One region of the Bradyrhizobium sp. 18BD genome, then DNA from elsewhere that is predicted to be linked to it. Evidence: riboswitches for the same ligand, from Rfam matches in the RefSeq annotation. Region 1 holds a riboswitch; the other holds the start of a gene.
What was found. Region 1 has a riboswitch for glycine ahead of gcvT (glycine cleavage system aminomethyltransferase GcvT). Riboswitches for the same ligand answer to the same signal wherever they lie in the genome.
Positions count from the first base shown of each region.

Region 2: linked by a shared signal. The riboswitch ahead of RAD16_RS20360 (D-amino acid dehydrogenase) and the one ahead of gcvT (glycine cleavage system aminomethyltransferase GcvT) in region 1 are both predicted to bind glycine.

Region 1 covers NZ_JAVAYL010000020.1:127,932-143,613, reverse strand. The annotation lists gene RAD16_RS31010 (DUF2798 domain-containing protein) at 25-261, shown strand; gene RAD16_RS31005 (hypothetical protein) at 1,114-1,281, opposite strand; gene RAD16_RS31000 (hypothetical protein) at 2,848-3,024, opposite strand; gene recA (recombinase RecA) at 3,474-4,562, shown strand; gene RAD16_RS30990 (hypothetical protein) at 4,946-5,920, shown strand; gene gcvP (aminomethyl-transferring glycine dehydrogenase) at 6,043-8,925, opposite strand; gene gcvH (glycine cleavage system protein GcvH) at 8,943-9,311, opposite strand; gene gcvT (glycine cleavage system aminomethyltransferase GcvT) at 9,322-10,470, opposite strand; glycine riboswitch at 10,617-10,707, opposite strand; gene alaS (alanine--tRNA ligase) at 10,941-13,622, shown strand; gene RAD16_RS30965 (cyclic nucleotide-gated ion channel) at 13,629-14,855, shown strand; gene RAD16_RS30960 (DUF3455 domain-containing protein) at 14,860-15,360, opposite strand; gene RAD16_RS30955 (NADP-dependent isocitrate dehydrogenase) at 15,460-15,682, opposite strand, start outside.
Region 2 covers NZ_JAVAYL010000011.1:17,459-33,140, reverse strand. The annotation lists gene RAD16_RS20395 (TetR/AcrR family transcriptional regulator) at 1-461, shown strand, start outside; gene RAD16_RS20390 (multidrug effflux MFS transporter) at 652-1,854, shown strand; gene RAD16_RS20385 (hypothetical protein) at 1,908-2,048, shown strand; gene RAD16_RS20380 (glycosyltransferase family 39 protein) at 2,058-3,680, opposite strand; gene RAD16_RS20375 (ABC transporter substrate-binding protein) at 3,888-5,495, opposite strand; gene RAD16_RS20370 (ABC transporter substrate-binding protein) at 5,643-7,250, opposite strand; gene RAD16_RS20365 (M20/M25/M40 family metallo-hydrolase) at 7,519-8,649, shown strand; glycine riboswitch at 8,744-8,847, shown strand; glycine riboswitch at 8,851-8,964, shown strand; gene RAD16_RS20360 (D-amino acid dehydrogenase) at 9,032-10,333, shown strand; gene RAD16_RS20355 (ABC transporter permease) at 10,515-11,456, shown strand; gene RAD16_RS20350 (ABC transporter permease) at 11,477-12,364, shown strand; gene RAD16_RS20345 (ABC transporter ATP-binding protein) at 12,526-14,175, shown strand; gene RAD16_RS20340 (M81 family metallopeptidase) at 14,387-15,682, shown strand, end outside.

The DNA.
Region 1 (15,682 bases):
GACGGTCAGCAACACGGGTGCATCATGCTCGGCATTCCGCGCCGCTACAGTCATTTCGTCTTCGGCGTGATCCAGTCCGGCCTGACCTCGCTGATCGCGGCGGGGATCGCCAGCCTGCCCGCCGCAAGCGCGATGCTCTTCATCAGGCACTGGATGGTGTCGTGGCTGCTCGCATGGGCTGCGATGCTGCCCCTAGTGCTGCTGGCCGCGCCCGCGATCCGTGCCGTCGCGCTGCTTCTGACGCGGGAGGAGAGGGCATGAAAAAACCCCGCTTGGGGAGAGCCAAGCGGGGAAGAGGTTATTGGAGGCTGAGGTGCTGGGCTGCAACACCATAGCCAGACGACCCTAGCGGGCCGAGCTTACGACAGCCTGACAGGCGATGCCCGCCGGCGCGCAAGCATGCCCCGCAAAACAGAAAACCCCGCTCGGGGGCGAGCGGGGTCGTCGACTGGGTATGGAGGCCCGGTGTTGGTCCACCGGGCGTCGAAGACTAGGAGAGCCGCCTTACAGGCGCCTGACGACGGCGCCGAAGCGCAACGTCCTGCTGAGCCCCAGACTGGCCCCGCACCCGTCCCAATTTCGTCACCCGATCGCACCACTCACGACACAGCCGCAGGCGAGATTCTGTATCCCGGTGCAGCCATGGGGGAAACGTGGCGCGCCGGGAACGGGGTGGCATCATGGATAACGTAGAGCGGTCTTTCGCCGCCGCGACGGCGGCTGGCTTCGTGGTGTTGGTGATCGGCCTGGTGCTGTTGGCGGTGCTGTAACGCCGCATGCAGCCTTGCAGTTGGGTCCAGTCGATGAGCTCCCGCGATGGCGGGGTGCGCCAGGGGACGCCGGCGCGTGATCCAAAAAGTGAGAAAACAACCCCATGCACAGTAGACCGCCCAGCGATTTCGCTGCGCGATCAATGGCTTATTTCTGGTATTTAGATACCTCGATGTGCGGAGGGTCAGCCTCCGGGCAGATCCCTCGGAGGCGCGGTGCCGGGCTGGAAGTCCGGCCGGGTCTAAAGCATGATCCGGAAAAGTGCGCAGCGGTTTTCCGAAAAGATCATGCTCAAACAACAACCTAAAGCGCGATGACGATTCATCCTAATCTCATCGCGCTTTAATGAACGTTGATCACGTGGAGGGGCAGGTGCAGCTCGGCGGCACGCTCTTCGCGATCCTTCTTGCGGAACTCGTTTTCCTTCTGCTCGAACTTGATCAGCTCCTCATGCGCGGCCTCGAGCAGGTGGTTGCGCCTGGCCGCATCCTGATGCGCATTTTCCGTCATGACGAAGGCTCCCCATTGCTGCGGTTCACCCCCGATCAAAGGCCTGGGGCCGCAAAAAGTTCGCTACCGCAAGATTGCGGAATCATGACGGCGCGTCGGGCCCGCGTCCTTGATGCGCGTCAGCTTCATACGAAGAAACAGGGGCGCAAGCCGCGCTGCTACTTCGGCGGTTGAAGCCCGGCGGACTTGACCCAGTCGTGCAGATGAGAGGCCACGGACCGCCGTGGCCGTCGGCGATTATCTGTACAGCAGAGTGCCGAGGCACATGATCAGCATCAGGGTGCCGAGCGCAACGGTGACGAGGGAGCGCTCCGCTTTGCTCGTCAGCTCATCTCTCGGCACGGCGATCCTCTCGACTTGATGAGAGGCAACTTAACAAATGTCAGGTTGTTCCGGCGTCACCCCGCCGCAGCCGTGCGGGCAGGGTTGCGATGAAAGCAAGAGGCCGCCCATGCGGCGGATCCGGGAAAATCAAACAGGCATCAGCTTGAGGATTGAACGACAAAAAGCCGCCCCCTCGTCACTGAATAGGGCGCTGTCCTGGACACCCGCAGAGGTAGATTGGGACACCGCGAATTCACATAGGCTAAGGCGCGATGTCTCGATCTATGCTTGCGTGGACGTCTTGCATGGACGTCTTGGCGCTCTTGCCAGCCCCGGAGAGCCAGGACTCGGAAAGCAAAAACGCCGCCTGCTTAAATGATCGCAGGCGGCGGCTTTCCAGCCCCGAGGGGGATGATGCAAAACCCCGGTAAAGCTTAGTCTGTTCGGATCAGGCCAGGGTTCAAGTCAATTCTTGTCTCGGTCAATGACGCGGAAGCTGCGCGTTATTCGGACAGGCCGGTTCGGCTCCAACGGCAACACCGCATCAATCAAATCCCCAATCGTCCAGACGCGACGCTGGCAGTGGTCCGCAGAACTTCGTGGATGCGGCAGAGGTCGTAGTGAGCCACGTAGGCTGACCGCTGCAGCGTGACCGGTGAAGCTTCTTCTCCCGGTGCTGTCCTGATCAGGAGTCCGCGATTTGAAATTATGACCCGGCCGATTCACATTTGTTGTGGCAAGGATTTGTTAACCGGGAAAAACTGGCAATGTCCGGGGCTGGCAAAGCCTTTTCAGTTCGGAATCATTGAAACCCGGAAGCATGAGGGGCCGCTGTCTCAGGACGGCGGCCCTTTGCTTTCACACCGCATAGGCGGCCTCACTTTGCCGGCGGAGTGCTGTCCTGATTAAGACACCCGCTTTGACGGAACGGATAGGACACTTACCCGCGCCGCCGCGTTGAGAGCCGTGGGGCGCGACCCAGGCGGAGGTCGCCATGGATAGAGCGGAGCGATTCTTTCTTGCGCTGACACTGGTGGGCGGAATTTGTCTCTGCGCCGCGTTCGCTTTGTGGATGCTTGGCGTTTAGGAACATTCGCGAGCTTGCCAAGTTTTCCCGAAGCCCTTCCCCAAGGGCACCATGGTGGCCCCAGCTCAATGCCCCCCATTACCCCGGAGCTGGGGCCTTTTTCTTTCACCCGCGAGGGCAGATGAGGACACGGATCGCAGGCTTGCCGCGCGGGGCTACCCGACCTTTCGCTCGTGCATGGCCGCTTCCACCTGATCGGCGAGGACGCTCAGATGATCGGCAAGACGACCAAATAGCTCCTGCTTTGCCCTGTCGGTCGCGAGGTCACGGATGAGGGCGCACTCCGCGGCGTCCTTCCGGAGCTTTTCGAGCTGGGTCTGATAGTCCTGCATAGCGCCTGCCGATTGCTTGTTTTTCCCGACTTTAGGGCACGCCAAGCAGATTGGGACATAACAAAAATCAAGTTTGGGGACCGGACGGTACCCAAATCCGGGTGCTGTCCCGATCCGGACACCCCGCCCCTGCTTGTGTCCCGTTGCGCGACACAAAACCTTGGCACAACTTGTGCAGATTAATCAGCACCGGGGTTTTGCAAACCCACCCGGGGCTGGAAAGCCGCCGCCTGCGATCATTGAAGCAGGCGGCGTTTTTATTGGTCGGCCAGAACAAGCCACTGCCAGATTCAAACCAGGTCACCGAAGCCGGAAACAGGCCAGCGCCTCAAATTTGCAAAAGAACATATTGCGAACAGAGAACAGATAGGGTACGTTGTTTTTATCGACGACCCGCTGCCCAACCGTTTGTCCCGCACCCGAATCCTCGTCATAAGGAGCACGACCCAATGTCCGCCACTGCCCTGCGTATCGTCGAAGGATCTTCCATGGACAAGAGTAAAGCCCTGGCTGCCGCGCTCTCTCAGATCGAGCGCCAGTTCGGCAAGGGATCGGTGATGAAGCTCGGCAAGAGCGACCGGTCCATGGACATCGAGGCGGTGTCTTCGGGCTCGCTCGGGCTCGATATTGCGCTCGGCATCGGCGGCCTGCCCAAGGGACGCATCGTCGAGATCTACGGGCCGGAATCCTCGGGCAAAACCACCCTGGCGCTGCATACGGTGGCGGAAGCGCAGAAGAAGGGCGGCATCTGCGCGTTCATCGACGCCGAGCACGCGCTCGACCCGGTCTATGCCCGCAAGCTTGGCGTCAACATCGACGAGCTGCTGATCTCGCAGCCCGACACCGGCGAGCAGGCACTGGAAATCTGCGACACGCTGGTGCGTTCGGGTGCGGTGGATGTTCTGGTGGTCGATTCGGTCGCGGCACTGGTGCCGAAGGCCGAGCTCGAGGGCGAGATGGGCGATGCGCTGCCGGGTCTGCAGGCGCGTCTGATGAGCCAGGCGCTGCGCAAGCTCACAGCGTCGATCAACAAGTCCAACACCATGGTGATCTTCATCAACCAGATCCGCATGAAGATCGGTGTGATGTACGGCTCGCCGGAAACCACCACCGGCGGTAACGCGCTGAAGTTCTATGCCTCCGTCCGCCTCGACATCCGCCGCATCGGCGCGATCAAGGAGCGCGACGAAGTGGTCGGCAACACCACCCGCGTCAAGGTGGTGAAGAACAAGCTGGCGCCGCCCTTCAAGCAGGTCGAGTTCGACATCATGTACGGCGAGGGCGTCTCCAAGATGGGCGAGATCCTCGATCTCGGCGTCAAGGCCGGCATCGTCGAGAAATCCGGCGCCTGGTTCTCCTATGACAGCCAGCGCCTCGGCCAGGGCCGCGAGAACTCGAAAGCGTTCCTGAAGGCCAATCCCGACATCACCGCCAAGATCGAGACCTCGATCCGCCAGAACTCGGGCCTGATCTCCGAGCAGATTTTGGCCGGCACGCCCGAGAGCGACGCCGACGGCGACGAGCCGGCGGAAGAGTAAGGCCTAACGCGAAAGTTTTTCGCGAGGAGCGGGCGCTGAGGACGTTGAGTTGCCGACGTCATCAGTGCCCGTTTTCGTGTTGAGCGTGACAGTGGGGTGGGGCGATTAAGTGCCTGATTGTGACCATAGACGCATCCACCGCAGGCGCCATCCAACGCGCCGGCCTTGCCGATCTCGTGTTGCGATCGAGCGCCGGCTGGTCTGGGGACCGCTGCCGTCCGCTGCCGAGCTCGAGGCTCGATCGCTGATGGGGCGGCTCGCACCTGACCAACGAGCGGCTCTGGCGGTGGGATCGCGAGGCCCTCTCACTGATCGCGCCTGATTAATGAGTACGTATTCGCTCGGAATGTTCTTGTCTTGCGTATCAATTTTGAGAGGTGAGTGTGTCCCATTTGATTTTATCCACGAACCACCTTGACGAAAGCGTGCTTCGCCAGTCGGGCCTGGCGAACGTTGTGCTCGGATTCTATCTACGCTTCGTCTGGAGGAAGTTGCCTTCCGAGGAACAGCTTTTGATGGGGCTGGAGCGCCGATCGGCAAAGCACTGCAATTCCGGCGATCATTGGCTTGATGACGCTTGTCGCGGCTCGCTGGAGGGATTCGGAACGCGCGATATCGGTTTCTTCGAGCTGTGTGCGAAGTTCGACTCAATTGAAATATGGGTCGATCCTCGACCAAACGATCAGCTTGTGCTGGTCTGGTTGCTGGACCTGCTTCGCCCATACAAGGAGATCACAGCGAAGCTGAGCCTGGTGCACACGGACGATCATGTTGCGCACTATGCTCCCGAGTCTGTCGCAAAATGGAAGCTGCCGTCCTTCAAGGTGGCCGACAACCATTTGGTGACGGCAAGCCGCGCCTGGCAAGCTTATCGGGCTGAAACGCCAAAACCCTGTTTCGACCTGTTGATGACGGATCTGATGATCCTGCCGAGACTTCGACCGGCGCTCATCGCGTTGCTTGAAGAGCTTCCGGACAGCGTGACGGGACTGAGTGCCAGCGAAATGGATATTCTGGACTTTGTGAACGACGGGCACACCGACCCAAGGCGCGTCACCGAGGCGTGGTGGATGCGCGATGTGCTCGAAGAAGGCGAAGCGCGCGATGCTTTGCTCGAACTGGGGGCCCATTCGGCGCCGCCGGTCCTGTTGGGCGATCCGTCATTCGACAATGAGGCCCGCTATTTCGGCAAGAGCGAGTGGAAGGTCACGCTGACTGAGCTCGGGCGTTCAATTTTTGCGCGCGAGGACGATATGTGGCGCCACAACCGGATCTATCGCTGGTGGGGCGGGACCGAGCTGACCAACGAACGGCTCTGGCGGTGGGATCGCGAAAGCCGATTGTTGGTCGCGCCTTAGATAAGCGTTCAGTGCCGTAGGGTGGGCAAAGGCGCGTAAGCGCCGTGCCCACGATCTTTCACCGCATGCAAAGGTCGTGGGCACGCTTCGCTTTGCCCACCCTACGAGACCTCCGTCGCGTCCTACTCCGCGGCTTCCGCGTAATCGCTCACCGGCGGGCACGAGCACACCAGATTGCGATCGCCATAGACGTTGTCGACGCGGCCGACCGGGCACCAATATTTGTCGGTGCGCGACGTGCCCGCGGGGAAGCAGCCTTCGCTGCGGGTGTAGGCGCGATTCCACGCATCATCGGCGATGTCGTGCACGGTGTGCGGGGCGTGGCGCAGCGGCGAGGCCTCGATCTTGAAGCGGCCGGCTTCGACCTCGGCGATCTCCTTGCGGATCGCGATCATGGCGTCGCAAAAGCGATCCAGCTCGGCCTTGGATTCCGACTCGGTCGGCTCGATCATCAGCGTGCCCGGTACCGGGAAGCTCATGGTGGGAGCGTGGAAGCCGTAATCGATCAGGCGCTTGGCGATGTCGTCCACGGTGACGCCCGAGGTCGTCTTCAGCGGCCTGGGATCGACGATGCACTCATGGGCGACGCGGCCCCTGGCGTTCTTGTAGAGCACCGGGAAGTGCGCATCGAGGCGCGCGGCAATGTAGTTGGCATTGAGGATCGCGATCTCGGTGGCGCGCTTCAATCCTTCGCCGCCCATCATCAAAATGTAGATGTAGGAGATGGTGAGGATCGAGGCCGAGCCGAACGGCGCGGCCGAGACCGGGCCGACCGGTGTGTCGGCTCTCGTCGCCGGATGACGATTTTCAGGATGACTTGGCAGGAACGGCGCAAGATGCGCCTTGACGCCGATCGGGCCCATGCCGGGTCCGCCGCCGCCATGCGGGATGCAGAAGGTCTTGTGCAGATTGAGATGGCTGACATCGGCACCGTAATCGCCGGGCCTGCTAAGGCCGACCTGCGCGTTGAGGTTGGCGCCATCCAGATACACCTGGCCGCCATGGCCGTGCACGATGTCGCAGATCTCGCGGATGTGCTCCTCGAACACGCCATGCGTCGAGGGATAGGTGATCATGACCGCGGCGAGGTCGTTCGAGTGCTTCTCCGCCTTGGCGCGGAGATCGTTGACGTCGACGTCGCCGTTCTTCTCGCAGGCGACCACCACCACGTCCATGCCGACCATCGCGGCCGAGGCCGGGTTGGTGCCGTGGGCGGAGGAGGGGATCAGGCAGATCTTGCGATGCGTCTCTCCGCGCGCGGCATGATAGCCGCGGATCGCGAGCAGCCCGGCATATTCGCCTTGTGCGCCCGAATTCGGCTGCAGCGAGATCGCGTCATAGCCGGTGATGTCGCACAGCCACTTCTCCAGCCGTGCGAACAGCGCGTGATAGCCGGCGGCCTGCTCGCGCGGCACGAACGGATGCAGCGTCGCGAATTCCGGCCAGGTCAGCGGCATCATCTCGGTGGTCGCGTTCAGCTTCATCGTGCAGGAGCCGAGCGGGATCATGGCGCGGTCGAGCGCGAGGTCGCGATCGCTGAGCTTGCGCATGTAGCGCAGCATCTCGGTTTCCGAGCGATGGGCGTGGAACACCGGATGGGTCAGGAAGTCGGTCGTGCGCTTCAGAGCCACCGGCAGCGCCTCGCGCGTGGTGGCGTCGATCTCGGCATAGGCAAGCGTGCCGCCGAAGGCGCGCCAGACGGCTTCCACCGTCGCTTGCGTCGTGGTCTCGTCAAGCGCAATACGCAGGGCCGCGTCACCGATGCCGAGATTGATCTTCTCGGCCGCCGCGCGCGCGATGATCTCGGCGCGCTTGGCGCCGGCGTCCACGCTCAGCGTGTCGAAGAAGCTTTCGCTGCTCGGCGCAAAGCCGAGCTTGCGCAGGCCCGCCGCGAGCACGGCGGCGCGGCGATGCACGTTGCGTGCGATCTGCGCCAGGCCCTCGGGACCGTGATAGACCGCATACATCGAGGCGATCACGGCGAGCAGCACCTGCGCGGTGCAGATGTTGGAGGTCGCCTTCTCGCGGCGGATGTGCTGCTCGCGGGTCTGCAGCGCGAGGCGATAGGCAGGCATCGCGCGCGAATCCACGGAGAGGCCGACGATGCGGCCGGGCAGCGAGCGCTTCAGCGCATCGCGCACCGCCATATAGGCCGCGTGCGGTCCGCCATAGCCCATCGGCACGCCGAAGCGTTGCGCCGAACCGATCGCGATGTCGGCACCGAGCTCGCCGGGCGAGGCGAGCAGCGTCAGGGCCAGCAGGTCAGCGGCAACGATGGCGAGTGCGCCCTTGGCCTTCAGCGCCGCGATCGCGGGCCGGAGGTCGCGCACCGCGCCCGAAGAACCCGGATATTGCAGCAGCGCGCCGAGCACGTCCGCCTTGTCGAGGTCGGCGAGGGGATCGCCGACGATCAGAGTCCAGCCGAGCGGCTCGGCGCGGGTGCGCATTACCGCCAGCGTCTGCGGATGCACGTCCTTGTCGACGAAAAAGGCCTTTGCCTTCACCTGCGAGTGCCGCTCGGCGAGCGCCATCGCTTCGGCCGCGGCGGTCGCTTCATCGAGCAGCGAGGCGTTGGCGACGTCGAGCCCGGTGAGGTCGCAGATCATGGTCTGGAAGTTGAGCAGCGCCTCGAGCCGGCCCTGGCTGATCTCGGGCTGGTAGGGCGTGTAGGCCGTGTACCAGGCGGGGTTTTCCAGAATGTTGCGCTGGATCACCGCGGGCAGGATCGTGCCGGAATAGCCTTGCCCGATCAGTGAGGTGAAGACCTGGTTCTGGGCTGCGAGCTCGCCCATATGCGCGATCGCCTCGGTCTCGCTGAGCGGCTTGCCGAGGTCGAGCGGGGCGGCCTGCCGGATCGACGCCGGCAGCGTCTCCGCCATCAGCGCGTCGACGCTCCTGGCGCTGACGGTTTCGAGCATGGCGGTGACATCGCGCGCCGACGGGCCGATGTGGCGGCGAACGAAACTGGCGGCGGTATCGCCGCTGGATTTACGGTGGGCGGTCATCGCTTGCTCCATCGTCCTTAAGCCGTATGTGCCTTGTAGGCAGCCTCATCCATGAGGCCGCCGAGCTCACTCTTGTCTGCAATCTTGATCTTGAAGAACCACGCCGCGCCCTGCGCGTCCGAATTCACCAGCGCCGGCTCGGCGGCAAGTGCCTCGTTGGTCTCGAGCACTTGGCCGGAGATTGGCGCGTAGACGTCGGAGGCGGCCTTGACCGATTCCACGACGGCGGCGGCTTCGGCCTTCTTCAGCGCGCGGCCGACCTTGGGCAGCTCGACGAACACGACGTCGCCGAGCTGCGACTGCGCGTAGTCGGTGATCCCGACGGTGGCGACGTCGCCGTCGATGGCCAGCCATTCATGGTCGGAGGTGTACAGCGTCGTGGTCATTCACAGGTCCTCAGCGTTTGTAGGTGTTTTTTACGAAAGGCATGGCGGCGACGGTGAGCGGCAGGCGTTGCCCGCGCACCTCGGCGAAGATTTGCGTGCCGAGCGCGCTCGCGCTCGTGGGCACATAGCCCATCGCGACCGGCGCATTCAGGCTCGGGCCGAAGCCGCCGGAGGTGACTTTTCCAATGGGCTCGCCTGCGGTCGCGTCGGCGAACAGCAGCGCGCCCTCGCGCACCGGCGCGCGGCCCTGGGCGAGCAGGCCGACGCGGCGGCGGGAGGCGCCGTTATCGAAATGCGCAAGGATCTTCTCCGCACCCGGAAAGCCGCCGGCGCGGGCACCGCCGGTGCGGCGGCTCTTCTGCACCGACCATTCGAGCGCGGCTTCGACCGGCGTGGTCGCGGTGTCGATGTCGTGGCCGTAGAGGCAGAGCCCGGCTTCCAGCCGCAGGCTGTCGCGGGCGCCGAGGCCGATCGGCATCACATCGGGATTTTCGAGGAGCGTCTTGGTGAGGCGCTCGGCATCGCTAGCTGCCACCGAAATTTCAAAACCGTCCTCGCCGGTGTAACCCGAGCGCGAGACGAAGCAGGCGAGGCCGGCAACCTTATGCGGGCCGGCGTCCATGAACTTCATGGCGGGCGCCTCTGCACATAATTTCGCCAGCGCTGATTCCGCCTTCGGACCCTGCAGCGCGATCAGCGCCCGGTCTTCAAGCGAATCGATGACGCAGGTGTCCGAGAGATTCGCGCGCAGATGCGCCTCGTCCTCGGCATTGCAGGCGGCGTTGACCACCAGGAACAGGTGATCGCCGAAATTGGCGACCATCAGATCGTCGAGAATGCCGCCATCGGCATTGGTGAACTGGGCGTAGCGCTGGCGGCCCGGCGCAATCGCCACGATGTCCTGGGGCACCAGCCGTTCCAGCGCGCGGGCGGCGTCCTCGACCTTCCCCGATTTCGGCCGCAGCGCGATCTGTCCCATATGGGAGACGTCGAACAGGCCGGCGGAGGAGCGGGTCTGCAGGTGCTCCTTGAGCACGCCCGCGGGGTACTGCACGGGCATGTCATAGCCCGCGAACGGCACCATTTTGCCGCCGAGCGTCACATGGAGGTCGTAGAGGGGGGTACGTTTCAGGGAGTCTTTGTCGTCACGCACTGGCATCGCAGGGGTCCTCGGCGGTTCCCCGGGGACGATTCCCCGGAAGCAACCAGTCGAAGCCCCATCTGTCGCTGTGCCTGAGAGTATTATCCCGTCGGCGGACGCTATCCGGGTCTCAAGCCCGCCAGCGCCTCTTTCCAGATGTCGTCAAAGCCACGCGGTCCTTTTGCCTGAGAGTTTCCGGGGCGGTTGCTCCTTCGGCGCCGGCTACCAGATGCCGGTCTCTCCCGACGTGGCCGTACGATACAGATGGGTACAGACCACAGCCCGGCCAAGCCTGTCAACGCGCACCTGACGGCTTTCAACGGGGTTTGCAACGGGATTGCGCGCCTGCGGCAACCCACTGATCTCTCTGCACAGTTTCTGGACAGCGAAGCTGGCCTTGTCTAAAAGCGCTTTGGCCCGCAGATAACAGCCCAAACTCGCGGTTTGGATGGCGATGAGCGGGTCCAAGCACACCCGATTGGATGAACATGAGCGGCGTCAACGAGATCAGGTCGACCTTTCTGAACTTCTTTGCCGAGAACGGGCACGAGATCGTGTCGTCCTCGCCATTGGTGCCGCGCAACGATCCGACGTTGATGTTCACCAATGCCGGCATGGTGCAGTTCAAGAACGTTTTCACCGGCGTGGAGAAGCGGCCCTATCAGCGCGCCACCACCTCGCAGAAATGCGTGCGCGCCGGCGGCAAGCACAACGATCTCGACAATGTCGGCTACACCGCGCGCCATCTCACCTTCTTCGAGATGCTCGGCAACTTCTCGTTCGGCGACTACTTTAAAGAGCGCGCGATCGAGCTGGCCTGGAAGCTCATCACGAAGGATTTTGGGCTCAACAAGGACAAGCTGCTCGTCACCGTCTACCACACCGACGACGAGGCGCACGGGCTCTGGAAGAAGATCGCCGGCTTCTCCGACGACCGCATCATCCGCATTCCGACCTCGGACAATTTCTGGGCGATGGGCGACACCGGCCCGTGCGGCCCGTGCTCGGAGATCTTCATCGACCGCGGCGATCACATCTGGGGCGGACCTCCGGGCTCGCCGGACGAAGACGGCGACCGCTTCCTCGAGTTCTGGAACCTGGTGTTCATGCAATATGAGCAGGTGACGAAGGAAGAGCGCGTGGATCTGCCGCGTCCCTCGATCGACACCGGCATGGGCCTCGAGCGCATGGCCTGCATCATGCAGGGCGTGGACAGCGTGTTCGAGACCGACCTGTTCCGTCATTTGATCGACGCGACGTCGTCGGCGCTCGGCAGCGGACCGAACGAGCAGACCGTCGCCTCGTTCCGCGTCATCGCCGACCATCTGCGTTCGTCGGCCTTCCTGGTCGCGGACGGCGTGCTGCCCTCGAACGAAGGCCGTGGCTATGTGCTGCGCCGGATCATGCGCCGCGCGATGCGCCATGCGCAGCTTCTCGGCGCCAAGGAGCCGCTGATGCATCGCCTGGTCTGGGCGCTGGTCCGCGAGATGGGCCAGGCCTATCCCGACCTGATGCGCGCGGAGAATTTGATCGAGGAAACGCTGCGGCTGGAAGAGACCCGCTTCCGCAAGACTCTTTCACGCGGCTTGGCCATTCTCGACGAGAAGTCGGCGTCCCTGAAGAAGGGCGACATGTTCGACGGCGACGTCGCCTTCACGCTGTATGATACCTACGGCTTCCCGCTGGACCTGACGCAGGACGCGCTGAAGTCGCGCGGCATCGGCGTCGACCAGGCTGCGTTCACCGACGCGATGGAGCGCCAGAAGGCCAAGGCGCGCGAGTCCTGGAAGGGATCGGGCGAGGCGGCTTCGGAAGCGATCTGGTTCCCGCTGCGCGAAAAGCTCGGGGCCACCGAATTCCTGGGCTACGAGACCGAGAGCGCCGAGGGGGTGGTCTCCGCGCTGGTGAAGGACGGCCAGGAAGCCAGGAGCCTCAAGGCCGGCGAGCTAGGGGCGATCGTGCTGAACCAGACGCCGTTCTACGCGGAGTCCGGCGGCCAGGTCGGCGACACCGGCGTGCTGACGGGTGAGGGCGGCATCAAGTTCCGTGTCACCGACACCCAGAAGAAGCTCGGCGATTTCTTCGTCCACGTCGGCACCGTCGAGAGCGGCGAGCTGAAGGTCGGCACCGCGCTGCAGCTCGAGGTCGATCATTCGCGCCGCTCCTCGATCCGCGCGCATCACTCGGCGACGCATCTCATTCACGAGGCGCTGCGCCAGGTGCTCGGCGATCACATCGCCCAGCGCGGCTCGATGGTCGCGCCGGACCGCCTGCGCTTCGACTTCGTGCATCCGAAGCCGATCACGGCGGAGGAGCTCGCCCGCGTCGAGGACATCGCCAACGACGTGGTGTTGGAGAACGACGAGGTCACCACCCGTGTCATGGGCGTCGACGAAGCCCGCGAGGCGGGCGCGCGCGCGCTGTTCGGCGAGAAATATGGCGACGAGGTTCGCGTCGTCTCGATGGGCAAGACCGCGCGCGAGCGCGGCGCCAATGCGCTCGGCTGGTCGGTCGAGCTCTGCGGCGGCACCCATGTGCGGCGCACCGGCGATATCGGCCTGATCACGCTGACGGGCGAGAGCGCGGTCGCCTCGGGCGTGCGCCGCATCGAGGCGCTGACCGGCAATTACGCGCGCAAGCACGCCAACGAGACCATGGCGCTGGCGAGGACCGCGGCGAACGAACTGCGCACCTCGATCGACGACGTCCCGGCGCGCATCACCGCGCTGATGGAGGAGCGCAAGAGGCTCGAGCGCGAGCTGTCCGACGCGCGCAAGAAGCTCGCGATGGGCGGCGGCGCGTCCGCCGGCGGCGACGGCGCAGCCGCGGGCGTGCGCGAGGCCGGCGGCGTCAAGCTGATGGCGCGCGCGGTCGAGGGCATCGAGATGAAGGATCTCAAGAGCCTCGCCGACGACGGCAAGAAGCAGATCGGCTCCGGCGTGGTCGCGATCGTCGGCGTCACCGAGGACGGCAAGGCCGGCGTCGTGGTCGGCGTCACCGCTGATCTCACCGCGCGCTTCAACGCCGTGAATCTGGTGCGCGTCGCCTCCGAAGCGCTCGGCGGCAAGGGCGGCGGTGGCCGGCCCGACATGGCGCAGGCTGGTGGTCCCGACGGCGCCAAGGCGACCGAGGCGCTCGCGGCGATCGAAAAAGCGATGGCAGGCGCGTAAAGCACCATGCGCCTCGTTCCGCGAGGACGTGGCCTGCGCGATCCCGATTTGAGGGATCGCCTCTACGAATTGCTGGAGCACGATCCGCTGGCTTATTCGGCCGGGTCGCGCTTCATCCAGCTCATCATCGGCGTCATCGTGCTCAACGTCGCCGCGATGATTTTGGCCTCGGTGCCGGAGCTGGACGCGGAGTTCGGTGCGCTGTTCTCCGGCGTCACCATCCTCTCCGTGATCGTGTTCGCGCTGGAATATGCGGCGCGGCTGTGGACGGTGGCGGGCCACACGCCGCGCAACGGCTCGGCGCTCGCCGACCGGCTCGGCTATGCCTTCTCCGCGCTCGGCATCATCGACCTCATGGCGTTTCTCCCGGCCGCAATCGTGCTGGTCACGGGGCGCCACGCGACGCTGGCCGCCCTCGGCGTGCTGCCGTTCTTCAAGCTGATACGCTACTCGCCGGCGATGCGCTCGCTGCTCGCCGCCGTGCATGCCGAGCGGCGGGCACTGATCGGCTGCGTCGTCATCCTGATCGGCGCGGTGCTGACGTTTGCCTCGCTGCTCTACGCCATCGAGCGCGACGTGCAGCCCAGCAAGCTCGGCACCATTCCGGATGCGATGTGGTGGGCGATCGTGACGCTCGGCACCGTCGGGTATGGCGACGTCGTGCCGGTGACGCCGCTCGGCAAGATCATCTCCGTCTTCACCATCATCAGCGGCTTCGCCATGATCGCGCTGCCGGTCGCGATCATCTCGAGCGCCTTTGCCGAAGAGGTGAAGCGGCGCGATTTTGTCGTGACCTGGGGCATGCTGGCCCGCGTGCCGCTGTTCTCGCATCTGTCGGCAGGCGAGATTGCTGACATCATGCGGCTCTTGCGCGCCCGCACCATCGAGCAGGGCGAGATTTTGGTGCGGCGGGGGGATCCCGCCTCGTCGATGTATTTCATCACCGCGGGCGAGGTCGAGATCACGCTGCCGAACCAGCAGGTGCGGCTCACGGACGGCACCTTCTTCGGCGAGATCGCGCTGCTGCACAAGACCAAGCGCAGCGGCACGGTGACCGCGACGCGCAAGACGCGGCTCCTGGTGCTGGACGCTCAGCATTTTCACGCCCTGATCGAGCGCATGCCGACGCTCGCCGCCCATGTCCACAACACCGCGAAAGCGCGGCTGGAGGAGACCGGTGATCTCGCCGCTGCCGAATTGGCGCAGGCGGAGCGCGAGGGCACCGACCGCTGAGCGGTCAGCCCTTCTTCAGGAACACATACTCCGCCGAGTAGGGCGCGCTTTTGAAATCGCCGGCCTTGTCGCAGGCGCCGTCGAGCTTGCCGCCATGGGTGTTGATGCGCTGGACGGTCGTGACTGGCGTCAGCACGCCGCTGCCGCGGTGGACGGTGACCTCCAGCTTCAGCCAGGGGATGTCGGCGGCGGTGGCGCCCGGTGCGTTGCCGATGGCCTTGCCGGCGACCGCGCTGCCGTCGGCATGCTCCCAGTTCGGGCCGGCATAGTGGCGGCCGATGGTCTTGCCCTCGGCTAAGAGCGTCGCGATCGGCTCGCGAAAAGCCCAGGCGAGCTTGCCGTCAGTGCCGGCCTTGCACTCATAGACCTGCGCGCCCTCGGCGTGGACGCTGAGCACGACGCTCTCGCCAGGAGCGGCGATGGCCTCGGGCAGCGGTTCGGCGGCGATAGCCGGTCCGATCGGGGCCGCGAGCAGCAGGGCGGGGGCAGCAAGCTTGATGAACATGGCGATCTCCGCAAAAGCTCTCAAAAAAGAAACGGGCCGCGCTTTCGGCGCAGCCCGTGATCATGTCTGGCCCAGTCGGGCGGAATTGCGGATGGCCGCTTAGGCCGCCAGCGCCTTCGTCAGGTTTTCCGCGACCTTGTCGAGGAAGCCGGTGGTCGAGAGCCAACGCTGGTCGGCACCGACCAGGAGCGCGAGGTCCTTGGTCATGTAGCCTTCTTCGACCGTGTCGACGCAGACCTTCTCCAGCGTGTTCGCGAACTTGGCGAGCTGCGGGTTGTTGTCGAGCTTGGCGCGATGCGACAGGCCACGGGTCCAGGCGAAG
Region 2 (15,682 bases), on a different contig from region 1:
CGCTCTACTACCACTTCACCAGCAAGGACGAGCTCGTCGCCGAAACCATCGCAGCGAGGGACCAGCCGACACTGGAGCTCTATATGCGCTGGTTCGCCGAGACCGACGGCAGCGTGGGCGACAAGGTCCGCGGCCTGTTCACGAAACTCGGACGCTCCGTGAATACGCCGCGCTGGCGTGGCTGCGGATTCCTCCGCACCATCGCCGAGCTCGCAAACACGCCGGCGCATCCGGCCGTCAAGGCCGGCGCCGCGCACAAGAAGCGTTTTGAAGCCTGGCTCGAAGCCGAATTGCGTGGCCAGGGCATCGCCGGTGCGGCCCCGCTCGCACGCCAGCTCGTGATCCTGCTCGACGGCGCGACGACGGTGATGCTGATCCATCGCGATCTCGACTATGTGGAGACCGCAGGACAATTGGCGCTCGGCCTGGTCGAGGCGGCGCAAAAGTCAGGTCGCGCCTAAGCCGCCTTTAATGCCTCGACGCGGCCGTCGGCGTGGCGGCTCCCTCACCGTGGCCGTCCCCGCCTGACAGCCATCCCGAAACATGGGTTGTGCAACGCAGCATCGACGCTAGATAGGAACCTGCATTTCAGGGGTGAGCTTCTTGTCCGACGTCAATGCCGACAGTTGGGTGTCCTCGGGACACCGTCCTATGGGTTTTCCCGAATTCGTCATCGTGATCGCGTCCATCATGGCGCTGAATCCGCTTGCGATGGACATGATGCTGCCGGCGCTGCCCAATATCGGGGCAGCCTTCAATATCCCCGTCGCCAACCATCTCCAGCTCGTGCTCTCGACCTTCCTGATCGGCTTCGGCGCCGGCCAGTTCGTCATGGGCCCGTTGTCGGACCGCTTCGGCCGGCGTCCGGTGCTGCTCGGCGGCATGGCGGTCTATGCGGTGGCGAGCGTGCTGGCTGTTGCCGCGCCCTCGTTCGAGACGCTGCTACTGGCGCGCGCGCTGCAAGGACTCGGCACCTCGGCAACCCGCGTGATCGCGACCTCGATCGTGCGCGACTGCTATGTCGGCCGCCGCATGGCGAGCGTGATGTCGCTGGCCATGATGGTGTTCATCGCGGTGCCCGTGATCGCGCCCTCATTCGGACAGGCGGTGCTGCTGGTGACGGCGTGGCGCGGCATCTTCGTCGTGCTGATGCTCTACGGGCTGCTCGCGCTCGCTTGGTGCGTGCTGCGGCTGCCTGAAACTCTCCCCGAGTCGGAGCGCAGGTCGCTCGCGCCCGCCGACGTGCTATCGGCCTTCCGGCAAACCGTGACCAATCGCCAGACCATTGGCTATGCGACGGCCGCCGGCATGGTCATCGGCGCGCTGTTCGCCTACGTGTTCTGCGCCCAGCAGGTGTTCACCGGCATCTATCATCTCGGCCATTATTTTCCGGTCGCCTTCGCCGCGATCGCGGCCGGCACGGCCGTCGCCGGCTTCCTCAATTCGCAGCTGGTCGGACGGCTCGGCATGCGCGTGATCTCGCACGGCGCGCTGACGCTCTACACCGTGGTCGCCGGCGTGATGCTGCTGACGGAAATTCTCGGCATCCTGCCGCTGCCCCTGTTCATGGTGCTCTCGGCGCTGATGATGTTCTCGTTCGGCATGATGGTCGCCAATTTCACAGCGCTCGCCATGGAGCCGCAGGGCCATATCGCCGGCACCGCCTCCTCGCTCTACGGCTCGATCACGACGCTGATCGGCATCGTGGTCGGCATGGCGATCGGGCAGAGCTTCGACGGCACGCTGCTGCCGTTCTCGGTCGGGTTCTTCCTGTCGACGCTCGCCGCACTTGCCATCGTGCTGGTGGTGGAAAAGGGACGGCTGTTCAAGCCGCATCATCGCCCGATCAGCTGAGGAACTTCCCGCCGGCCTTGATGTTGTACTGCAGCAATTCGAAAGGCCACGCCATGGAACTGGAAGTCCGCAAAGACCGTCACGCCCCGGAACCGGCGGAAACCAAGCGTTCCGAGCCAAATGCGGAGCAGGCTGCGTTCACCGCACCGTTCGCCAGCGAAGGCCTCGAGCGCGTGCGCGACAGCCATTGCTGAGCCCGCGCCCTACTCCGCGGCCCGTTTGCTGGCGCTGAAATCTTCGGCATCGCCCTGCGGGGCCGTGCTTCCTCCGCGCGGCGGAACCATCAGCACCACCACCTCCCGTGTCAGGCCGGGCTTGCCCCAGAGCGTTGCCTGCACGGTGAACTCGCGCGTGACGAAATGCTCGGCGCGCGCGGACACCCCCTCCATCCACCGGCCGCAATATTCCTGGCCTCGGAAGCAGACCGCGGCCCAGCCGCTGTCGAGCGTCGTCTTGCGCGGCAAGCCCCAATCATATTGGTACGCGAACGGCCGGGCATAACGCGGATGGTCGGGGCTGTAGAACGCCGTCGCGAAGGCCAGCGAATCGTCGCCGCTGACGGCACTCAGCGGCTCCCCCGTGAGCTCGCGCCACTCGCGCGTCAATTCGTTCGCCGCCTGCACATAGAAATTCCGGCCTTCTTCGTAGCCATGCTGGTTGCGATAGACGGCGTGGATCGGCGCGGCGACCAGGGCCGCGGCAAGCGCAACGCCGGCCACGATCACCGTGACATTGACGGTGTAGAAGCGCTCGATCGGATAGCGCGCGCCGCACACGACGAGCACGACGAACAGGAACAATCCCTGCAGCGCCCATAGCGACGGCAGGTCCGTTCCCATCGCGGGCGACGTCAGCACCGGCAGCACGATCGTGCCGATCGCAATATAGAAGAGAAGCCGCAGGCCCGGACTCATGGCCGCGAAGTCGGCCGGAAACTGCTTGAGCCGTGTCCCCGCGATCAACACCCAGAGCACGGCCGACACGCCCATGGCCGCTGCCAGCCCCAGCAGGAAATTCCTGACTTCACCGAGCGAGCTCACGGCACTGCCATTGGCGTGGTTCATCGCATAGGTGAAGGTCGAAGCCCCCGTCGTCGCCAGCCACCAGATGTGCGGTGACAGCACCGCAAAGCCGGTAACCACCAAAATCCAGGGCGAAGCGGAGCTGAAATAGGCCCGTCGCGCCGGATGCGCCAGCGCGGCGAAGGCAAAGCTCGCGACGAGGAAGATCGAGTAATATTTGCCGACCATCGCCAGCGCCGTCGTGCATCCCGCCGCAACCGCCCACAGCGGAGCACGCGTCTCGAACGCGCGCAGGAAGCACCAGGTCGCCAGCGGCCAGGTCGCCAGCAGCACCGCATTGGCGTTGAAGCGCTGGGCATGGAATTGATAGGCCGGCGTCAGCATCAACAGCAGCAGCACCAGGATGCGCTTGTGCCCGGTGACGAATTGACGGGCGACCAGATCGACGAAGAACAGCGCGAGCCCGGCATTGACCATTGCCATCAATTGCAGCGACCAGTCGCTCAGCGGAAAGACCGAGGTCCAGCTCGCGGCGACCCAGCCCATCAGGGGCGGATGCTTGTGGTAGCCGAAGGCGAAATTCCGCCCCAGCGCCCACGCCTCGAGCGTATCGGGATGCAGACCACCGCCGGCATAGGCGATGACGAGATAGAGCGTCCAGATCGCAACGAAGCACGCAATGAGAAGCGGCACCGCCCAGCCCGCCTCGATGCCGTCGAGCCAGCGCAGAAACGGCCTGCGCCACCGCGCCGGCGCGCGATCGGACCGCTCGGCCAGCCCCTGGGATGCAAAATCAATCGGCACTGGAGTCGAATGCAGGAAGGAAGTGATGTGCGAACTGCGCACATCTATTTCAGAACAGAAACAAATAGCAATGATCGGAAACTGGAAGAGTTAAAAGCCCACGTTCTCTAAGCTGACAAACGACAACGGCGCCGCTGCTGACTGCGACGCCGCGTAACGTTGGGAACGGAAGGTGCGAGATGCACCCTCCGCGCGGCAGGATTTATCCTAGTCGGCCTTGCTCATATTCCAGAACACCGGCGTTGCCGGGCCGTCGATCACGCCGGAGATCGACTTCCGCCACGCACTCGGCGCCTGATACTGGCCGAGCGGGACGTAGAGCACCTGGTCATAGGTCTCCTTCTGGATCTCGGTCGCGACCTTCTTCTGGTCGTCGAATGACGCCGCGCGAACGAAGGCGTCCTTGAGCTGCTCGACCTTGGCATCCTCCGCCCAGCCGAACCAGCCGCCCTTCTTGCCCTGCCCGCCGACGGCGACGTTGGAGATCGGATTGACCACGTCGGCGCTGACCCAGTTCGTGATGAACATGTTCCAGCCGCCCTCCTTCGGGGGCTTCTGGCTGGCGCGCCGGCTCACCACCGTCTGCCAGTCGGTGGCCTGCAAGTCGACCTTGAAGCCGGCTTCGCGCAGTTGCTGGGCCACCACGATCGGTTGGGCTTTCAGTGTCAGCACGTCGCCCGGTGCCATCAGCACGACGGGCGTCCCATCGTAGCCGGACTCGGCGAGCGCCTTCTTTGCCGCAGCAATGTCGCCGCCCTTCGCGAGGATCTCACCACCAATCTCTGTCGCGAACGGCGTGTCGCAGATGAAGACCGCGGCGCAGGTCTTGTAGTATTTGGGATTGCCGATCAGCGCATCGAGCACGTCCTTCTGGTTGACCGCCATGAGTGCTGCGCGGCGGACCTTGACGTTGTCGAATGGCGGATGAAGGAAATTCATCCGGGCGCCCGTCTGGTAGCCGAACTTGTTCAGGATCTCGAGCTTGAGCTCCTTGTCGGCTTCGATGGTGGGCAACATTTCGATGGCAGGAATTTCCATGAAATCGATGTCGCCCGATTGAAGCGCGTTCAACGCGGTCTGCGCGTCGGGCATCGTGATCCATTCGACGCGGTCGACCTTCGCCACCTTGCCGCCGGCGGTCCAGCTCGGCGCTTCCTTGCGCGGCACGTAATCGGTGTTCTTGACGTAGACCGACTTCACCCCCGGCTGGAATTCAGCCTGCACGAATTTGAATGGGCCGGAGCCGATCTGCTCGGGGACCTGCTTGTCCACCGGCGTCTCGGCGAGACGTTTCGGCATCATGAAAGCCACCCGCGAGGACGGCTTGCCGATCGATTCCAGCACGAGCGCGTACGGCTCCTTCAGCTTCAGCGTGATGGTCTTGGGATCGGTCGCCTCGATGCTCGCGGTGAACAGCATCATCTGCTGCCCCATGCCATCGACAAGCGCCCAGCGCTTCAGGGAGGCAACGCAATCTTCCGCGGTGACCGGCGTGCCGTCATGCCACTTCAGGCCATCGCGAAGCGTGAAGGTGTAGGTCAGCTTGTCGTCGGAGATCTTCCAGTCCGCCATCTGCGGCTGAATCTTGAAGTTCGAATCCGTCGCGATCAGCGTGTCGTAGATCATGTAGCCATGATTACGCGAGATATAGGCGCTGGTGAAAATCGGATCGAGGATGCGCAGATCCGAATGCATCACGGCGGTGATGGTCTTGCCTGCGGCAAGAACTGGCGAGGCCAGTGCCGAAAGCGCCACGACTGAAATCGAAAGTGTGGAGGCGAACGCCCGACACCACCGGCGCATGAGTTGGAACACTGACGTTCTCCTGGAAAGTTTTCTTGGAAGTTGGAAATTCTCCTGACGAGCGGCGCCGCCGATGACGGCGGCGCCGCGTGACGATCTGGAAGGCGTGGTAACGCGCCTTCGCCCCTTACTCCGACTTGGCCTTGCTCCGACCTGGCCCTACTCCGACTTGTCGATGTTCCAGAACACCGGGGTGGCCGGGCCATCGAGCACGCCGGTGAGCGACTTGCGCCAGGCGCTCGGTGCCAAATACTGGCCGAGCGGCACGTAGATCACCTGGTCATAGGCTTCCTTCTGGATCTCGGTCGCGATCTTCTTCTGATCGTCGAGCGAGGCAGCGCGGACGAAGTCGTCCTTGAGCTTCTCGATCTTGGCGTTCTCCGCCCAACCGAACCAGCCCTTCTTGCCCTGGCCGCCGATCGAGAGATTGGCGATCGGGTTGGAGACGTCGGCGCTGACCCAGTTGGTGAAGAACATGTTCCAGCCGCCTTCCTTCGGAGGCTTCTGGCTGGCACGGCGGCTCACCACCGTTTGCCAGTCGGTCGCCTGCGCGTCGACCTTGAAGCCGGCCTCGCGGAGCAGCTGCACCGCCACCGTCGGCTGCGCCTTCAGCGTGACGACGTCGCCGGGCACCATGACCACGACGGGCGTGCCGTCATAGCCGGACTCGGCGAGCGCCTTCTTGGCTTCCGCCATGCCGTTGCCCTTGACCAGCGTCTCGGAGCCGACATCGGTCGCAAACGGCGTGTCGCAGATGAAGAACGCGCCGCAGATCTTGTAGTATTTGGGATTGCCGACGAGCGCGTCGAGCACGTCCTTCTGGTTCATCGCCAGAAGCGCGGCGCGTCGGATCTTCGGATTGTCGAAGGGCGGATAGAGGAAGTTCATGCGCCCGAGGGTCTGATAGCCGAACTTGTTCAGCGTCTCGACCTTGAGGTCCGAATTGCCCTCAAGCACGGGCAGCATGTCCCACGGCGGCACTTCCATGAAGTCGATGTCGCCCGACTGCAGCGCGTTCACCGCGGTCTGCGCGTCCGGCATGGTGATCCATTCGACGCGGTCGACCTTCACGACCTTGCCGCCGGCCGTCCAGCTCGGGGCTTCCTTGCGCGGCACGTAGTCGGTGTTCTTGACGTAGACCGCCTTCACGCCGGGCTGGAATTCGCCCTGCACGAACTTGAACGGGCCGGAGCCGACCTGCTCGGGGATCTGCTTGTCCGGCGGCGTCTCGGCGAGGCGCTTCGGCATCATGAAGGGCACGCGCGAGGACGGCTTGCCGATCGATTCGAGAACGAGGCCGTAGGGCTCCTTCAGCTTCAGCGTGATGGTCTTGGCATCGGTCGCCTCGATGCTGGCCGTGAAGGTCATCATCTGCTGGCCCATGCCGTCGACGGCGGCCCAGCGCTTCAGCGAAGCGACGCAGTCCTCCGCCGTCACCGGCGTGCCGTCATGCCATTTGAGGCCGTCGCGCAGCGTGAAGGTGTAGGTCAGCTTGTCGTCGGAGATCTTCCAGTCCGCCATCTGCGGTTGGATCTTGAAGTTCGAATCCGTCGTGATCAGCGTGTCGTACACCATGTAACCATGGTCACGCGTGATGTAGGCGGTGGTGAAGATCGGGTCGATGATCCGCAGATCCGAATGCATCACCGCGGTGATGGTCTTGCCGGCCGCAAATACCGGCGATGCCATCGCCGTGGATAGCGCGACGACCGACAGCGCAAGTGTGGAGGCGAACGCGCGACGCCCCCGGCGCATCAAGTTCAACATAAAAGTTTCTCCTGACGTGAAACTGTTCAAAGGCAGATTATTGGGTGAGCATTCGGTGCGTTTCTTGGGCGACCTAACCTCATGCAATGCCTTTATCTTTCGAGACTTGCAGACAGTCTTGAGCGCGTCAATCCGGTTTCGGTGCAGCCCATGGCGTCGCACGTACGGGCTCCACAAAGATCGGTTTAGTTCTACAACTCTCTCCGCTTGTCCTGCCCCGCGCCAATGCAATGCGCGTTCCACCTTTCGCAGCTTGAGAGACATTAAGATGAATCCAGCCAATCTTCCCTTCGATTCCGAGGCCATGCTCGAGGGCCTGCGCACCTGGGTGGAATGCGAAAGTCCAACCTGGGACGCGAGCGCGGTGAACCGCATGCTCGATATCGCAGCGCGGGATATGGCGATTATGGGTGCGACGATCGAACGCATCGCCGGCCGTCAGGGCTTCGGCGGCGTCATCCGCGCGCGCTTTCCCCATCCCAAGCAGGGCGAGCCGGGCATCCTGATCGCCGGGCACATGGATACCGTCCACCCGGTCGGTACCATCGAGAAACTGAAATGGCGCCGCGAGGGCAACAAGTGCTACGGCCCCGGCATCTACGACATGAAGGGCGGCAACTACCTCTCGCTGGAAGCGATCCGGCAGCTCGCGCGCGCCTCGTTCACCACACCGCTGCCGGTCACCATCCTGTTCACGCCGGACGAGGAAGTCGGCACGCCCTCGACGCGCGACATCATCGAGGCCGAGGCCGCGCGCAACAAATATGTGCTGGTGCCCGAACCCGGCCGCGCCGACAACGGAGTCACCACCGGACGTTACGCCATCGCGCGCTTCAATCTGGAAGCGACGGGCCGGCCGAGCCACGCCGGCGCCACACTGTCGGCGGGACGCTCGGCGATCCGCGAGATGGCGCGGCAGATCCTTGCGATCGACGCAATGACGACGGAAGACTGCACCTTCTCGGTCGGCGTCGTGCATGGCGGACAATGGGTCAATTGCGTTGCCACGACTGCGACCGGCGAAGCGCTGTCCATGGCCAAGCGCCAGGCCGATCTCGACCGCGGCGTCGAACGCATGCTGGCCCTGTCGGGCACGGCGAATGACGTCACCTTCAAGGTGACGCGCGGCGTGACGCGTCCGGTGTGGGAGCCGGATGCCGGCACGATGGCGCTGTATGAAAAGGCGCGCGGCATCGCCAAATCGCTCGGCGCGGAATTGCCGCATGCGAGCTCCGGCGGCGGCTCCGATGGCAACTTCACCGGCGCGATGGGCATTCCGACACTCGACGGCCTCGGCGTGCGCGGCGGCAATGGCCACACGCTGGAAGAGTTCATCGAGGTGGACAGCCTCGTCGAGCGCGGGCGCCTGATGGCGGGATTGCTGGCGACGCTTGAGTAATTGAATCAACTTCGCACTGCACAATGCGTTGGCAGTAGCGGTTGAAATTTAGCCTTGTCTAAAAATGAGGCGCATCGTACTGCTCGATGGTCCACGCGACGATGCGGGAGAGATCGCAACGAGGGTTTCGGCCCTCTTTGCGGCGCCGACGGAGCAACCGCCCCGGAAACTCTCAGGCAAAAGGACTGTATTGTCAGGACGATCTGGAGAGAGACGGCACGATTTAGACGTCGTGACGTCCACCGAAGGGGATAGTCCGAAGCTGACCTCGCCGAGGTCTGCGCCGGATCAAGCTCTCAGGTAACCGTGACAGATGGGGCGCCGCCAACGGCCTTTGGCCGGCGGTTAGCCGTCTCTAATTCACGGGAGCCCCGAACCTGCCATGACCCATATCGCCATCATCGGCGCCGGCATCACCGGCGTGACGACCGCCTATGCCCTGCTCGAACGCGGCTTTGAGGTGACGGTGCTCGACAAGCACCGCTACGCCGCGATGGAGACCTCCTTCGCCAATGGCGGACAGCTCTCCGCCAGCAATGCCGAAGTGTGGAACAGCACCGCGACGATCCTGAAGGGCTTGCGCTGGATGTTCCGGCGCGATGCGCCGCTGCTGATGAACCCGCGGCCGAGCTGGCACAAATATTCGTGGATGAGCGAGTTCGTCGCCAACATCGGCAACTACCGCGCCAACACGGTCGAGACCACGCGGCTTGCGATCGAAGCCCGCAAATATCTGTTCGAGATCGCGGAACGTGAAAGCATCGATTTCGATCTCGAACGCCGCGGCATTCTCCACATCTATCACGACAAGAAGGGCTTTGAATCCGGCCTGCGCGTCAACGCGCTGTTGCAGGAAGGCGGCCTCGACCGCCGCCCGGTAACGCCGGAGGAAATCCGCACCATCGAGCCGGCGCTGCGCAAGGATTACTTTGGCGGCTTCTATACGCCCTCGGATGCGACCGGCGATATCCACAAGTTTACCCGCAGGCTCGCAGAGGCCTGCAAGCGCCGCGGCGCGACCTTCATCCACGAGGCCAACATCGACTCCATCGCGCAGGCCGGCGGCGGCTTTGTCATCGGCTGGGCCGATCTTTCGGCAAGCGATGCTGCCCCATCCGCGCGCGGCATGCTGAAAGCGGACGGCGTGGTGGTCTGCGCCGGCGTGGCCAGCCGTCACTTCGCAGCACTCCTCGACGACCGCATCAACGTCTATCCGGTGAAGGGCTATTCGATCACCGTGCAGCTCGACAGCGCCGAGAGCCGCAACGCGACGCCGACCGTCAGCCTGCTCGACGAAGCCGCCAAGATCGTCACCAGCCGGCTCGGCGCCGATCGCTTCCGTGTCGCCGGCACGGCCGAATTCAACGACTTCAACCGCGACATCCGCGCCGATCGCGTGCAGCCGCTGGTCGACTGGGTGCGCAGCAACTTCCCGTCCGTCGAGACGTCGCGCGTCGTGCCCTGGGCCGGCTTGCGGCCGATGATGCCGAACATGATGCCGGTGGTGCGTGCAGGCCGGATGCCGGGCGTGTTCTTCAACACCGGCCACGGCCATCTCGGCTGGACCCTGTCGGCCGCGACCGCGCAGATGATCGCCGGAACCATCGACGGCTGGCGCGGGCTCAATGCGCCGCCCACCGTGCCTTCACTTGGGGTTGAGCGCGAGCTGCGTCATGCATCCTGAGTGGTCTCGATCCAGGGCGGGGCGGCCCCTTGCGACCGCCCTGCCCTTGGCACACAATTTGCCCCGCAAGAACGGCTTCTCCGGCCACCCTTCCCGTCCGAATGGCAGGCGCGCATGATAGACACGACAGATTCCATGGGCGCCTCGAGGCCCCACACATTCCGCAGCCGGAGATAGGTGCATGCTGGGTTATCTCATTCGCCGCGTTCTGGCTGCGGTGCCCGTGATGGGCGTCGTCGCGCTGTTCGTGTTCCTGTTGCTGCGGCTGACGCCGGGCGATCCCGCCGCGATCCTCGCCGGCGACAACGCGACGCCGGAACGGCTCGAGCGCATCCGGGAATCGCTCGGTCTCAACGAGCCGCTGATCGTGCAGTTCATCACCTGGGTGAACAAGCTCCTGCACGGCGATCTCGGCACGTCGCTGATCTCCAACCTGCCGGTCATCAAGATGATCGGCCAGCGCGTCGAGCCGTCGATCTCGATCGCACTCTCGACCATCATCCTCGCCGTCATCGTCGCCGTGCCCTTGGGGGTCATCGCGGCGTGGAAGCACGGCACCTGGATCGACCGTTTCGTGATGGGTCTCTCGGTGCTCGGCTTCTCGGTGCCGGTGTTCGTGGTCGGCTACATCCTGATCGAGATTTTCGCGATCGACCTGCGCTGGGTGCCGGTGCAGGGCTTCCGCAGCATCTTCAACGGCTTCGGACCGTTCTTCGAGCGCATCATCCTGCCGACCTGTGCGCTGTCCTTCATCTATATCGCACTGATCGCCCGCATGACGCGCGCGGCGATGCTCGACGTGCTCGGCGAAGACTATGTGCGCACGGCGCGCGCCAAGGGCATCAACGAGGTCGCGGTGATGATGCGGCACGCGCTGCGCAACGCCGCCGTGCCCGTGATCACCGTGATCGGCACCGGCTTTGCACTGCTGATCTCCGGCGTCGTCGTCACCGAGAGCGTGTTCAACATTCCCGGCATCGGCCGCCTCACCGTGGATGCGGTGCTGGCGCGCGACTATCCGGTGATCCAGGCGATGATCCTGCTGACCTCGCTGATCTACGTCGTCGTCAACCTCCTGATCGACGTCGCCTACACGCTGCTCGATCCCCGGATCCGGTACTAGGACCAAGGATAAGAACAACAATGACGGTCGATAGCCTCCCCCAGTCATCCATCCCGATCACGGCGCCGCTGCGGCCGCGTTTCGGCTTCCTCACCTCGACGCCGATCATCGCGGCAGCCACGATCCTGCTGGTGCTGATCGTGCTGATCTCGATCCTGGCGCCGCTGATCGCGCCGCATGATCCGATCCAGCTTGCGCCGTCGCAGCGGCTCAAGCCCGCCTCGGCGCAGTTCCTGCTCGGCACCGACGCCTATGGTCGCGACCTGCTGTCGCGCGTGATCTATGGCGGCCGCATCTCGCTGCTGATCGGCATCGGTTCGGCGATCCTCGCGGTCGCGATCGGACTTGCGATCGGCCTCGTCTCCGGCTTCTTCAAGCTGGTCGATTCCATCCTGATGCGCGTCATGGACGGCCTGATGGCGATGCCGAGCATCCTGCTCGCCATCGCGGTGGTGTCCTTGTCCGGCGCCAGCATCTGGACCGTGATGGTCGCGATCACCATCCCGGAAATTCCGCGCGTGGCGCGCCTGGTCCGCTCGGTCGTGCTGTCGGCGCGCGAGGAGCCCTATGTCGAGGCCGCGATCTCGGTTGGCTCCAGTCTGCCGAAGATCATGTGGCGGCACCTGATGCCGAACACTATCGCGCCGCTGATTGTCCAGGGCACATACGTTTGCGCCTCCGCGATCCTCACCGAGGCGATCCTGTCCTTCCTCGGCGCCGGCATCTCGCCGGAGACGCCGACCTGGGGCAACATCATGGCCGAGGGCCGCCAGTATTTTCAGCTCAAGCCGACACTGATCTTCTGGCCGGGCCTGCTGCTCTCGATCGCCATCCTTAGCATCAATCTGATCGGCGACGCCGCCCGCGACGCACTCGATCCCCGCATGAAGCAGCGGGAGGGGAAGTGATTTTGTCTCGCCGGCCGTCCCCCATGTTCCGTCATTGCGAGCGAAGCGAAGCAATCCAGCCCGCATCCGCGGAAAGATTTCTGGATTGCTTCGTCGCTACAGCGCAAAATTGCTTTGCAATTTTGTCGCGAGCTTCCTCGCAATGACGACGGAGTGACCTGATGACCAATATCGTTCTCGACATCAACAACCTCGTCGTCTCCGTCGGCAAGAAGCCGAAGGGCGCAAACATCATCGACGGCATCTCGATCCAGGTCCACGAAGGCGAGACGCTGTGCCTGGTCGGCGAAAGCGGCTCGGGCAAGTCGGTCACCTCGCTCACCACGATGGGCCTGCTGCCGAAGGGCACGCTGGTTCCGACCAGCGGCAGCGTAAAGCTCGTCGGCGAGGAGATCCTCACCGCGACCGATCGCCGCCTGCGCCAGTTGCGCGCGACCAGGATGGCGATGATCTTCCAGGAGCCGATGACCGCGCTCAATCCGGTCGTGCCGGTCGGCCGCCAGATCGACGAGGTGCTGCGCGCTCACACCGACCTTGATGGCAAGGCACGCAGGAAGCGCATCCTCGACATGATGGAGCAGGTCCACCTGCCCCAGGTCGAGCGCATCTTCGCCTCCTACCCGCACCGCCTCTCGGGCGGTCAGCGCCAACGCATCATGATCGCGATGGCACTGGTGCTGGAGCCGAAGCTGCTGATTGCGGACGAGCCGACCACCGCGCTCGACGTCACCACCCAGAAGCAGATCCTGTCCCTGATCCGCGAGCTCCAGCGCGACCACGGCACCGCGGTGCTGTTCATCACCCACGACATGGGCGTGGTGGCGGAGATCGCCGACCGCGTCGCGGTGATGCGTCAGGGCCGTCTCGTCGAAACCGGTCCGCTCGAGACCGTGCTGCGCAATCCGACCATGGAATACACCCGCAACCTGCTGGCCTCGGTGCCGAGCCTGGTCCCGCGGCCACCGCGCGAGGAGAGCCGCGAGCCCGTCGTGCTCGAGGCCAACGAACTCAGCAAGGTCTACAAGGAGCGCGCGTTCTTCGGCAAAGGCCGCGAGGTCGTTGCCGCCGACAAGGTGACGCTGACGCTGCGCAAGGGCCGCACGCTCGGCATCGTCGGCGAAAGCGGCTCGGGCAAGTCGACGGTGGCGCGCTGCATCGTGCGGCTGATCGACCCGACCTCCGGCGGCGTGCGCCTTGCGGGCCGCGAGATCTCGGACATCTCGCGCCGCCTGCTGCAGCCGCACCGGCAGAAGATCCAGATCGTGTTCCAGGACCCCTACCGCTCGCTCAACCCGCGCATCACCGTCGGCGAGAGCATCGCGGAAGGCCCGATCAATTACGGCACCTCGCACGCCGCTGCGATGAAGCGCGCGCGCGAGCTGCTCGAGCTGGTCGGCCTGCCCGCCGATGCCGTGTCGCGCTATCCGCACCAGTTCTCCGGCGGCCAGCGCCAGCGCATCGCCATCGCGCGCGCGCTCGCGCTCGATCCCGACGTGCTGGTCGCGGACGAAGCGGTCTCCGCGCTCGACGTCTCCGTGCAGGCGCAGGTACTGGAACTGCTCGACGAGATTCAGCGGCGGCTCGGCATCGCCATCCTGTTCATCACCCACGATTTGCGCGTCGCAGCGCAAATCTGCGACGAGGTCGTGGTGATGCAGCACGGCCGTGTCGTCGAACAGGGCCCGGCCGCCGAAGTGCTGACGCATCCGCAGGAAGCCTACACCAAGGCGCTGCTGGATGCGGCACCGGGACGCAACTGGGACTTTGCGAACTTCCGGCCGGTGTCGGAAGGCGTGGCGGCGACGGCCTAGGTCTGTCCACTCGTCATTGCGAGCGCAGCGAAGCAATCCAGAGTCCCTCCGCGGAGACAGTCTGGATTGCTTCGCTCCGCTCGCAATGACGGTGATCGCGGCAAGCATTCCCAAAACAGCTTGAGGCCATGCGCGGCACGACTGTCTAGCTTGCTTGCTCTTGCTGCAAAGGCGGGTAACGTCGCCGCATCATTTAACCGGACCTGAATTGATGACACGTATCGCCGTCGGCGGCTTCCTGCACGAGACCAACACCTTCGCCCCAACGAAGGCGACATTCGCGGACTTCCAGCATGGCGGCGGCTGGCCGGCGATGACTGAAGGTGCCGACGTATTGAAAGTGATGCGGCGCATCAATGTCGGCCTCGCCGGTTTCGTCGACAGCGCTGAGGCCAATGGCTGGGAACTCGTTCCGACCATTGCGTGCGGTGCAAGCCCCTCGGCGCATGTCACCAAGGACGCCTTCGAGCGTATCGTGAAGGTGATGGTCGACGGCATCGCCGCCGCCGGCCCGATCGACGCTGTTTATCTCGACCTGCACGGCGCGATGGTGACCGAGCATCTCGACGACGGCGAAGGCGAAATCCTGGCGCGCGTGCGCCGCATCATCGGCAAGGACATTCCGCTGGTCGCGAGCCTCGACCTCCACGCCAACGTCACGCCCGAGATGATGGAACACGCGGACGCGCTGATCGCCTACCGCACCTATCCGCATGTCGACATGGCCGAGACCGGCCGCGCCTCGGCGAAGCATCTTGCCTTGCTCCTGAACACGAAGCAGCGCTTTGCAAAGTCGTTCCGCCAATTGCCGTTCCTGATCGCGATCAGCTGGCAATGCACCAACGACTTCCCCACCAAGGGCATCTACGAAAAGCTGGCAGCGCTGGAGAGCGATGCGGTGCCGACGCTGTCCTTCGCGCCCGGCTTCCCTGCCGCCGACTTCCGCGATTGCGGGCCGAGCGTGTTCGCCTATGGAAAGACGCAAGAGGACGCCGACCGCGCGGCGGATGCGATCGTCAAACTGATCGAAAGCCACGAGGACGATTTCGACGGCAAGATCTGGACGCCCGATGACGGCGTGCGCCACGCCATGGAACTCTCGAAGACCGCGAGCAGGCCGATCATCATCGCCGACACCCAGGACAATCCCGGCGCCGGCGGCGATTCCGACACCACAGGCATGCTGCGTGCGCTGGTGCGCAACAAGGCGAGTGCCGCAACCGGCGCGATCTACGATCCGGAATCGGCCAAGGCCGCGCATGCGGCCGGCGTCGGCGCCACGGTCACCCTCTCGCTCGGCGGCAAGTCCGGGATTCCCGGCGACGAGCCCTATACCGAGACCTTCGTCGTCGAAAAACTCTCCGACGGCCGCTTCATCGCGCCCGGCCCCTATTACGGCGGCCGCGAGATGGAGATGGGGCCATCCGCAGCCTTGCGCATCGGCAACGTCCGCGTCGTCGTCTCCTCGCACAAGGCGCAGCTCGCCGACCAGGCGATGTACCGCTAT